One region of the Kitasatospora sp. NPDC058162 genome, then DNA from elsewhere that is predicted to be linked to it. Evidence: riboswitches for the same ligand, from Rfam matches in the RefSeq annotation. Region 1 holds a riboswitch; the other holds the start of a gene.
What was found. A riboswitch is a leader RNA that binds a small molecule or an ion and turns the genes downstream of it on or off. The one in region 1 is predicted to bind cyclic di-AMP.

Region 1 (4,829 bases):
TCGGACAGGTCCTGGCGCCCTGACGTTACGTCAACCCCCTTCAGGTGAACGGTAGATCCGGCGAGGGCCGGTGCCCGCCGTTCGAGTGGCGGCGGGCGAGTTGTGCCGCTCTCGCGGCCACGGCTCGGACACCCTGGTGCGGGCGCGGCCCGCGACGGCGCGGGCCGCCGGAGCACGGGAGCAGGGTGGACGGCGTGGAGCAGCACGGAGTACGGGGCGGCGCGGGGCGCAGGAGGTTCGGCCGGGCCGGATTGCTGGCGGCGGTGACGGCGGGCTGCGCGGTGGCCGCGCTGGCCGTCGGCCCGTCCTGGGCGGTGCGGCATCCGGTGGCGCGTCCGGAGTTGGGGGGCGTCGCGCCGGGGGCGCCCATGGCATCCACGCTGCCTGCCGTGGTCGCCGCGACGTCCCGCTCCCACCTGGAGGTCGTCCGGATCGACCCGGATCCGGCGCCACCCGGCGGCGCCACCACCATCCACGCCTTCGTGGCCAATCTGGGCCCGGACACCACCGCCTCGCCGCTCACGATCACGGTCACCCTGCCGCACGGGGTGATCCCGGAGGGCCCGTACTTCCCCGAGGACTGTGCGGTCGTCTCGCGCGGCAGGCAGGTGCGCTGCGTGTTCGGTCCCGGGCTGCCGGACGGGCGCAGCGTGACCGCCCTCGTCCCGGTCCGACTCTCCGACGACCTGCCGTTCGGGGTCCTGGAGGGCGGCTCGGTCGAGGTGCGCAGCGCGGACGACCCCGGTGGCAGGGGCCACCGGGAGGAGTTCGACATCAGGGTCATCGAGACGCCGGGCGACTGACGGACCGGAACGCCCCACCGGTCACCGGGCGCCGGCGAGCGGCTGCCGGGCTTCCGGTGACCGGTGGGGCGGGTTCGTGGCTACCGGTGGAGGCGCTCACCGGTGGACGTGGCTACCGGTAGACGCGGACGTAGTCGGCGGCCATGGTGATCGGGGTGTTCCCCTGCGGGGCCGGGTGGTACTTGCCGGCGCTCACCGAGAGGTTGAGGATCAGGTACGCCGAGAAGTTGGCGCCCACGCCCTTGCCGTCCGAGAACACCTTGACGCCGTTGACGTACCAGTCCACCGAGTTGGCGCCGTAGTAGGTGCCGATGGTCACCCACTGGTCGGCGGCGACGGCGCTCGGGTCGGTGTAGTAGTCGGGGTTGCCGGGGTTGACGTGGTTGGTCAGCTCCAGCAGGTTCGGGTTGTCGGGGTGGTACTCGAAGGAGTCGATCTCCCCGTTGCCGTTCTTCCAGGTCCACAGGGCGGGCCAGGCGCCGGTGCCGGCGGGCAGCTTGACCCGGGTCTCGGCGTAGTCGCCGGTCTTGACCTGGAAGCCCTCGGCGGAGCCCTCGGTGGTCAGGAAGCCGGTGTTCCAGGACTGCTGGCCGTTCTCCAGGGTGGGCCCGCCCGGGGTGGCGGTGAAGGTGGCGACGCCGTTCGCGACGGTGACGTTGTTCTTGTTCAGCCAGTCGAGCTTGTTGTCGTCCGGGTTGTGGTTCCCGTACTTGTACGCGCTGCTCTTGTCGCCGACCCAGCGCTGGCCCCAGTCGATCGGGCTGTTGAACTCGTCGGACCAGGTCAGCGACTTGCCGGCGATCGGGGAGGACGGCGCCGGGGTGCTCGGGGTCGCGGTGGCGCTCGGGCTCGCGGTCGGGCTCGGGGCCGTGGTCGGCGCGGTGGTCGGCGCCGTCGTCGGGGTCGGCTTGGCGGTCGGCGTCGCGGTGGCGGTGGGAGTGGGAGTGGGGGTGACGGTGGCCGTCGGGGACGGCTTGGCGCTCGGGGTCGCGGTGGCCGTGGGCGTCGCGGTGGCGCTCGGCGTCGGAGTCGCGGTCGGAGTCGCGGTCGGCGTCGGCGCACCGGTGCGGGAGACCACCAGCTGCTGCGAGGGCAGGTTGTGCCAGCTGCCGCCGAGGTCCTGCCAGAAGCCGAACTGGGTGTACGTCCCGGCGGGCAGGGTGCGCGCGCCGCTGGTGAAGCTGAGCCCGCTCGGGCAGAGCTGCACGTTGGTGGCGTTGCCCGGGAAGTCCAGGTTGGTGCCGCGCGCGTCGCGCACGCCGACGCCGACGGTCCTGGCGGTGAAGCAGGACGAGGAGTGCAGGCTCAGCGAGGCGGTGGTGGCCCGGCCGGCGACCATGGTGGCGGGCCCGAGCCGGTCCTGGGTGACGGTCGGCCCGGTGGCGGCCTGGGCGCCGGAGACGGACGGCAGTCCGAACAGCCCGGCGCCGGCGATGGCGAGCGCCCCGGTGGCCGCGAGGGCGGCGTTGCGGCTGCGGTGTGACGGAAGGGCGTGGCGGGGCGCGCGACGGCGCCGGGCAGGCTGGTGCATGGGGTGTCCTCTGCCACGCCTGCGAGGTGAGCTGTCGGATTCGGGCTGCAGTTGCCCGGCCGCCTGTGGAGCGGCTTCACCCCTAGCCTCGGCCCGCACGACGATGCGTACGGGCCGGGCGCTGACCTTGGTTCCCCCGCTCCCGTCCGCTGTGGTGCTCGGGTGCCCGCCGGCGGGTGGACGGGACTCGGCGTCCCGGCGGCGGGGTCCGCGACAGCGGACGACGGTTGCAGGCTAGGCAGGCCGTCCGTGAACGGACAACCCGATCAAGCCGGTTGTCGCACAGCTCACAGTGGTGTCGATCAACGACACTGCGTGGCGGCCGAGTTGATCAAACGCGTCGCCCCCTGGTCCGCCGCCGCGGCGGTGGGGGTTCAGCCGAGCCAGGCCGCCACCTGGGCTTCGGCGTCCGGCGACCAGGCCAGCTCCAGGTGGTTGAGCCCGGTGAGCAGCCGGGTGCCGCCGACCGTGCCGATGCCGGTGGTGTCCAGGGCGCTCGCGGTGAACACGATGCCGTCGCTGGGCCCGCGGTTCTCGTCGAGCACGCCCGGGATGTCCGCGGCGCCACCCGCGAGCAGGTAGGTGGGCACCGAGGCGGGGATCCCGGCCCGCTGGAGCGGGGCGATCAGCGAGCCGGCGTCGATGGCCGCATGGATGCCCTGCCCGGAGGTGTAGAAGCCCTGGCCGCCGTAGTAGGTGGTCCACCAGTCCTGGGCGGTGGTGTCCACCCCGTAGACGGCGTCCCAGCGGGCGAGCAGCTGGCGCTGGCCCGGGTAGCAGTCGCTGCCGCCGGTCGGCAGCACCCCGAGGCAGGGCTGCGCGGTGTACGTGCCGTAGCAGGTCATGGTCAGGTGCGGGGACGGCGCGTTTGCCGTGCCGCCGCAGGCCGGCCAGATCGCCGGGTCGAAGTCCCAGCCGTGCGCGTACACGTAGTCGAGCCCGCCGTGCGGCCCGCCGAGGGTGACCAGTCGGCGCACGTCGCCCGCGTACGCCCGCCCCCAGGACGGGCGCACCGAGGACACGTACGCCCGGGCGGCCACCTCGCCCTTGCTCCAGGCCACCACGTCGACCTGGGGCACCCCGAGCCGGGCCCGGATCAGCGCGATCGCGTCCCCGACGGCCTGGGCCTGGAGCAGGTTGTCGCCGTGCTTGTGGGCGAACCCGATGGCGAACACCCGGTGCCCGCCGCCCGCCAGGTACTGGGCGAGACCGGTGGACGGGCAGGCGGACGCCCCGCAGGTGCCGCCCTCCCCCGGGTTCGCCCAGGCGCGGTCGGCGTTGTCGTTGGCGCCGTGGACCAGCAGGACGGGGGTACCGGTGCCGCCGGCGTCCCATCCGGCGGCGGAGTACAGCAGGAAGCGGCCGGAGGAGGGCTCGCCGGTGCCGAAGTAGGTGCGGCGGGCGCCGTCCTGGTCGCCCCGGCCATCGGCGGGGAACTGCTCGGTGCGGAAGCCCGGGGTGGGGTCGAGGTAGCGCTCGACCCTGGCCCAGCCGTTGCCGGGGGTGGGGAAGGTCGCTTCGAGGGTGAGGGGGGCGGCGGGGACGGCGGGGACGGCTGCGGTAGCGGGGGTGGCCGCTGCTCCGGCGGTGGGGGCGCCGAGGAGCAGGGCGGTGAGGGTCAGGAGCAGCGCGGCGAGCGCGGCGGGGACGCGGCTACGGGTGGGGGTACGTCTCATGGGCGTGGACGGTAGGACCGGCGCCCGGTCCGCGCCCATGTGCCGGTCGCACACGGTGAGCAGTACGGCGGTGGCGGACCGTACCGTGGCCGCCGTGGCGCGGGGCCGCCCGAAGTCCGCCCGGTCGGATAAATTGGAACCCTGGGATTTTCCGCGGTGCACAAGAGCACCGGGGCCCGCACTGTACGACCTGTCCCACCCGCAGTACCCGCACCACCCGCACGGTCCGCACCACCCGTCCCCCGCTCCAGAAAAGAGGTCCCGCCCCACCATGACCGCGTCCCTGCCCGCCTTCGCCGGCCGTACCTACGTCTTCCGGGCCGACAACGGCGCAGCCTTCCGCAACTCCTACTCGGCCGACGGCACCCGGCTGCGCTGGGAGGGTCTCGGCGAGTCGGCGGGCCAGTGGGAGGACGTGCGGCTGCACGTGGCCGAAGTCGCACCGGAGATCTACTTCATCAGCTGGACGGAGCAGAGCGGGATCACCGTGAGCCACGTGATGGACCTCAACGCACTGACCGTACGGGCCTTCTGGACCTTCGAGGGCGAGGGCGGCCGGGTCGGCCAGCTGCACACCGGGACGCTGGAGCGGGTCGCCTGACCGGCGCCGGAACGGACTGAACCCCCGGGAGCCGCGGCTCCCGGGGGTTCGGTGTCGTGCGCGCTGTCGTGTGCCAGCCGTGGTGTGCCCCGCCGGCGTGGGCGCCGTGGACGGCTCAGACGGCCTGGCCCGGCTGGTTCGGCTGATTCGCCTGACCCGGGTGGCCCGGCTGGTTCGGGACCTTGAGGTGCTGGGACAGCCACTCCAGCGAGGACGGC
Region 2 (4,829 bases), on a different contig from region 1:
TAGGCCTCGGGGTCGGTGGAGAGCATCAGCTGGGCGGTCTGGGTCATCCCGCCGCCCCGGTACTCGGCCCCGGCCACCGTGGCGAGGTCGGCGCGCAGCTGGTTGAGCTGGTCCTGGGCGGCGGCGACCTCGCCCTGGAGGACGGTGGTCTCGCCCAGCAGCCGCTTCTGCGCCTCCAGTGCGGCGTTGTACTTCTCCGAGGCCTGCTCGGCCTCGTCGTACAGCTGCTCGACCTGGGCCTTGACGTCCTTGCGGTCGGGCGTGTCCGGCGCCCCGGGGGCGGCCTGGGCGCTGCCGGCGGTCGCCACGCCCAGGGCCGTGGTGGCGGCCGCGGTCAGTACCAGCGCACGGGCGAGCAGTTGGGAACGACGGTGCACGGGCATGGCGGCAGCGGCTCCAGTCCTGCGGCGCGGCCCCGCGGCCGCGCCCCGGTGGGCGGCCGTCGATCGGGAGTCCGGTGGCAGACGTTAGCGAGTCCGGGCAAGCGAGTCCAAACCCCTACCGATCCGAATATTTGACCCCTATTCGGACATCCGGTCGATCCACCGGAAAAGCCGCAGGCCCGGCCCTCCGTGACGGAGGACCGGGCCCGTGGCAGCTACCCCTGTTTTTGGGGGCTTGGTGAGGATCAGACCCGCACGATGGACGACAGCGGCATGTTGGAGACGGCCTCGTAGCGCACCGACGCACCCGGCTTGGGAGCGTGCAGCACCTGGCCGTTGCCCGCGTAGATGCCGACGTGGTGGGCGTCGCCGTAGAAGATCAGCATGTCGCCGGGCTGGGCCTGGGAGATGTCCGAGCCGATCCGGGTGCCAGCACCGGCCTGCTCCTGCGAGGTGCGCGGCAGCGACACACCGGCCTGGTTGAACGCCCAGACCATCAGACCGGAGCAGTCGAAGGAGCCGGGGCCGACGGCGCCCCAGATGTACGGGCTGCCGACCTTGGTGGCGGCGGCGGCCAGCGCGGCGGCGCCGTGCGAGCTGCCGGGGGCGATCTTGACCGGCGCGGCGGTGGAGCCCGAGCCGAGGTCGCTGCGGCTGTTGTCGCGGGAGGCGCGGTCCGGGGTGGCGGGCTTGGCCGCGGCGGCCTTCGCGGCGGCGTCGGCGGCGGCCTTGTCCTCGGCGGCCTTGATGGCCTGGCGCTCCTGCTCGGTCAGCGTGTTGAGCAGGTCCTGGGCGGCCTTCAGCTTGTTCTGGACCTCGTCCTTAGAGGCCTTCAGCTGCGTGGTCGTGGACTCCAGCTCGGCGAGCTTGCCCTGGGCCTCGGTGCGGTCCTGGTCGAGCTTGCGCTGCTGCTCCTGGAGCTGCTTCAGCTGGTTCTTCTGGGTGCTGCCGGCCTGGTTCAGCGCACCGGCCTGGTTGAGGAAGTTGTCCGGCGTGGAGGAGAACATCAGCTGGACGGTCGGGGATATGCCCCCGTTGCGGTACTGCTCGCCGGCGATCTCGGCGAGGCCGCCCTGCAGGTCGGTCACCTGTGCCTGCTGCCGGGCCACCTGGTCCTGCATGCCGGAGACCTGCTTCTCCAGCTCCTGCTGCTTCTCCTGGGCGGCGTTGTACTTCTCGGTCGCCTGCTCGGCCTGCTCGTTGAGCTGGTCGACCTGCTCCTTGACCTGGTCCTTGGTCGGCTGCGGGTCGGCGTGCGCGCCGGACTGCGCGGAGAGCGCGACGGCTGCGGCGGCGAAGCCGGTCATGATCGAGACGCGGGCACGGCTGGCGGGCTTGGGACGACGATGGGACGCCACGAAGGCGGACTCCTTCTTCCTACGGCCGCCTACCGGGTGAGCTGACGGGTTCGGGCCGGAAGCATGCCCTACGACGCCTCACCGGCCTCACCTACGGCCGACCTGGCGCCGATTCACCCCGGAGGAACGTGGTTCCCCGGCTCCGCTCCGCAGCACCCCCGACTACTGGGCTCCCCTGTCGGGCAGTCGCTTCGACCTGCCCCGCTGTTTCGCGAACTCGACGGTAACCACCGCCGCCACCCCGGCTGGGTGATCGACTGTGCGGTGGTTCGGAGCACGACCCTAGTAACTGAACCGTGATCCGTTCAAATCCTTGTCAGAAAAAAGACGGAAGATTACCCATGTTCTTTTGTGAAAATGACTGATGGTGATCGCCGCCGCACACAAAGCTGATCGACTCTCACCGTCCGGCCGCGGAAGAGGCAAACCCGAAGCGCCACCCCCGGCGGGAGGTGGCGCGGATCACAGGGCCGGAACCGGCCCCTCGGGGACGTACCGGACCGTCAGATCCGGCGGATCGTGTTGATCGGCATCGCGTCGGCCTTCATCACCTTCACCACGTCACCGGTGTGCGGCGCGTGGACCACCATGCCGTTGCCGATGTACATCGCGACGTGGTGCATGTCGGGGCCGTAGATCACCAGGTCGCCCGGCTGGGCGGTGGAGAGCGTCACGGCGGTCCCGATGTGGCCCTGCTCCTGCGAGGTGCGCGGCAGCGAGACGCCCGCCTGGCCGTACGCCCAGAGCATCAGGCCCGAGCAGTCGAAGGTGCTGGGCCCGGTGGCGCCCCAGCTGTACGGCGAGCCCTGCTTGCTCATCGCCTTGGCCACGGCCACGGCGGCGTAGCCGCTGGCCGGCGGCAGGTTGCTGAGGTCGACCCGGTCGGCGCCGCGGGAGGCGCGGTCGTCCTGCTGCTGCTGGGCCCGCAGGGCCGCCCGGTCGGCGGCGCTGAGCGAGTTCAGCAGGTCCTGGGCGGCCCTCAGCTTGGTGTTGACGTCCGTCTTGGCCTGGTTCAGGTCCTTGGTGGTGGAGTCCAGCGAGGCCAGCACGGCGGCCGCCTCGGCCTTCTCCTGGTCCAGCCGGCGCTGCTGGTCGAGCAGGCCCTTGAGCGCCTCGGTCTGGGTGGCGCTGGCCTGCTGGACGCTCGACGCCTTGTCCAGGTACCCGGTCGGGTCGGAGGAGAGCATCAGCTGGACGGACGGGTCGATGCCGCCGGTGCGGTACTGCTCGCCCGCGACCTGGGCCAGGCCCACCTGCAGCTGGCTCATCTGGTCCTGGCTGCGGGCCACCTGGTCCTGCAGCTGGTCGGCCTGCTTGCGGAGCTGGTCGGCCCGCTCCTTGGCGCCGTTGTACTTCTCGGCCGCCTGCTCCTGTTCCTGCTGGAGCTGGTCGATCTGCGCCTTGACGTCGGCTTTGTTCGGCTGCGGAGCAGCGTGCGCGGCGACCTGGGCGGAGAGGGCGACCGCGGTCGCAGCAGCCGCGGTGAGCACGGAGACCCGCGCGCGGCTCGGCTGCTTGGGACGGCGGTGGGAGGCCAAGGGACCGGCTCCTTCTTCCAACGGGCTCACCCGATCAGGTGAGATTCCGGAAAATAGGTTTGACGCCAGACCCTAGTGAAGATCTATCCGTTTTGCCACTCCCCCGAAGGCGTGAACTCCGGGTTCTCCCACTGACTTCACCGGATCCGCACACCCGCGCCGGAGCCGCACTGACCTGCCGTCACGCCGTCCGCCCCCGGTTCAGGGCCTGGCCAGCCGGTTCAGCAGCAGCACCGAGGCCACGGGGCGCGCACCCGCCTTCCGCACGCCGTCCGCGACCTCCCGGTCGGTGGAGACCACCACCACCGGACGGCCCTGCGGCTCGGCCCGGACCAGACGGCGGATCAGCTCGTCCGCGGTCTCGCCGGTCCGACTGAACCGTACCCGCACCCCGCGCGGTGGCGCCATGATGACCGGGACGTCCAGGTCCTGCCCGTCGAACACACAGGTGACCTCCGCCTGGGTGCGCTGGGCCAGCATCGCCAGCCCGCCCAGCAGCCGGATCCGCTGCTGCTCCAGCGGCAGCGCCGGGTACCCGGTCTTGGTCACGTTGTAGCCGTCCACCACCAGGTGCACCTGCGGGATCGCCAGCAGCTGGTCCAGCAGCGCCGGATCGTCCTCGGCCAGACCGCGCCGGGCCACGTCGTGCGGCGAGGCCGACCCCGGCACCACCGCCTCCACCAGGTCCGCCGGGCGGATCTGGGAGACCGGCAGCGCCAGCTCGCGCTGCAGGCCCTGGGCCGACTGCAACACGGTGTCCAGCAGCAGCCGCAGCCGCATGTCCTCGACGCTGCGCCCCTCCCGCGCCGAGCGGCGGCCCTGCTCGACCGCGGTCTCCAGCTCGGACACCCGGTGCCGCAGCCGCCGCGCCTCGGACTCGGCCGCGCTGCGCTCACCCGTGGCCTGCGCCTTCGCCGCCTCCAGCTCCCCGGTCACCCGCCGAGTCTCGGCCTGCGCCCGCCGGGTGTCGCTCTCCAGCGACCGCACCTTCTTGCGCAGCGACTCGGCCTCCCGCCGGACGCCCTCGAACTCCGCGCGCTGGCGGTCCAGGTCCGCCCGCGCCGCGGCCCGCACCTCGGCCAACTCGGCCTGCAGCTTCTCCACCAGCCGGGTGGCCTCCGCCGCCGCGTCCTCGGCGCCGGCCCGCTCGGCCTCCTCACCGGCCTCGGCGACCAGCCGGCTCCAGCCGGCCGAGCGCACCAGGTAGGCGGCGGCCGCGACGTCCATCGGATCGGCGGCGCCGGGGACGGTGCCCGACTCCAGCGCCTTCACCAGGTCCGGCTGGCCCAGCCGCAGCCGCTCCGCTATCCGCACCCGGAAGGCCGGTTCGGACTCCAGCGCCGCCGCCAACGCGGTGGCCGCGTACTTGGCCCGCCGCGCGGGGGTGAACTTGACGTACTGCCGCAGGCTCTGCGGCAGCTCACCGGGCGGCAGCCCGCCGAGCGCGTCCGAGGCCAGCCCGACCACCCGTCGGCGCACCCCCTCCGGCAGCGGCCGGTCCAGCTTCTCGGTCACCCGCTCCGCGCCGGCACCGGCCGGGGCCGCGCCGG

Region 2: another riboswitch for cyclic di-AMP. It lies ahead of ACFVXG_RS37440 (NlpC/P60 family protein); the one in region 1 lies ahead of ACFVXG_RS05470 (hypothetical protein).

Annotation. Positions count from the first base shown of each region.
Region 1 covers NZ_JBHVUS010000002.1:436,330-441,158, reverse strand. The annotation lists gene ACFVXG_RS05480 (IclR family transcriptional regulator) at 1-23, shown strand, start outside; gene ACFVXG_RS05475 (hypothetical protein) at 195-803, shown strand; gene ACFVXG_RS05470 (hypothetical protein) at 916-2,334, opposite strand; cyclic di-AMP (ydaO/yuaA leader) riboswitch at 2,336-2,460, opposite strand; gene ACFVXG_RS05465 (esterase/lipase family protein) at 2,709-4,010, opposite strand; gene ACFVXG_RS05460 (MoaF N-terminal domain-containing protein) at 4,282-4,611, shown strand; gene ACFVXG_RS05455 (alpha/beta hydrolase-fold protein) at 4,727-4,829, opposite strand, start outside.
Region 2 covers NZ_JBHVUS010000035.1:36,238-41,066, forward strand. The annotation lists gene ACFVXG_RS37435 (NlpC/P60 family protein) at 1-383, opposite strand, end outside; gene ACFVXG_RS37440 (NlpC/P60 family protein) at 629-1,741, opposite strand; cyclic di-AMP (ydaO/yuaA leader) riboswitch at 1,752-1,906, opposite strand; gene ACFVXG_RS37445 (NlpC/P60 family protein) at 2,245-3,279, opposite strand; gene ACFVXG_RS37450 (NYN domain-containing protein) at 3,481-4,829, opposite strand, start outside.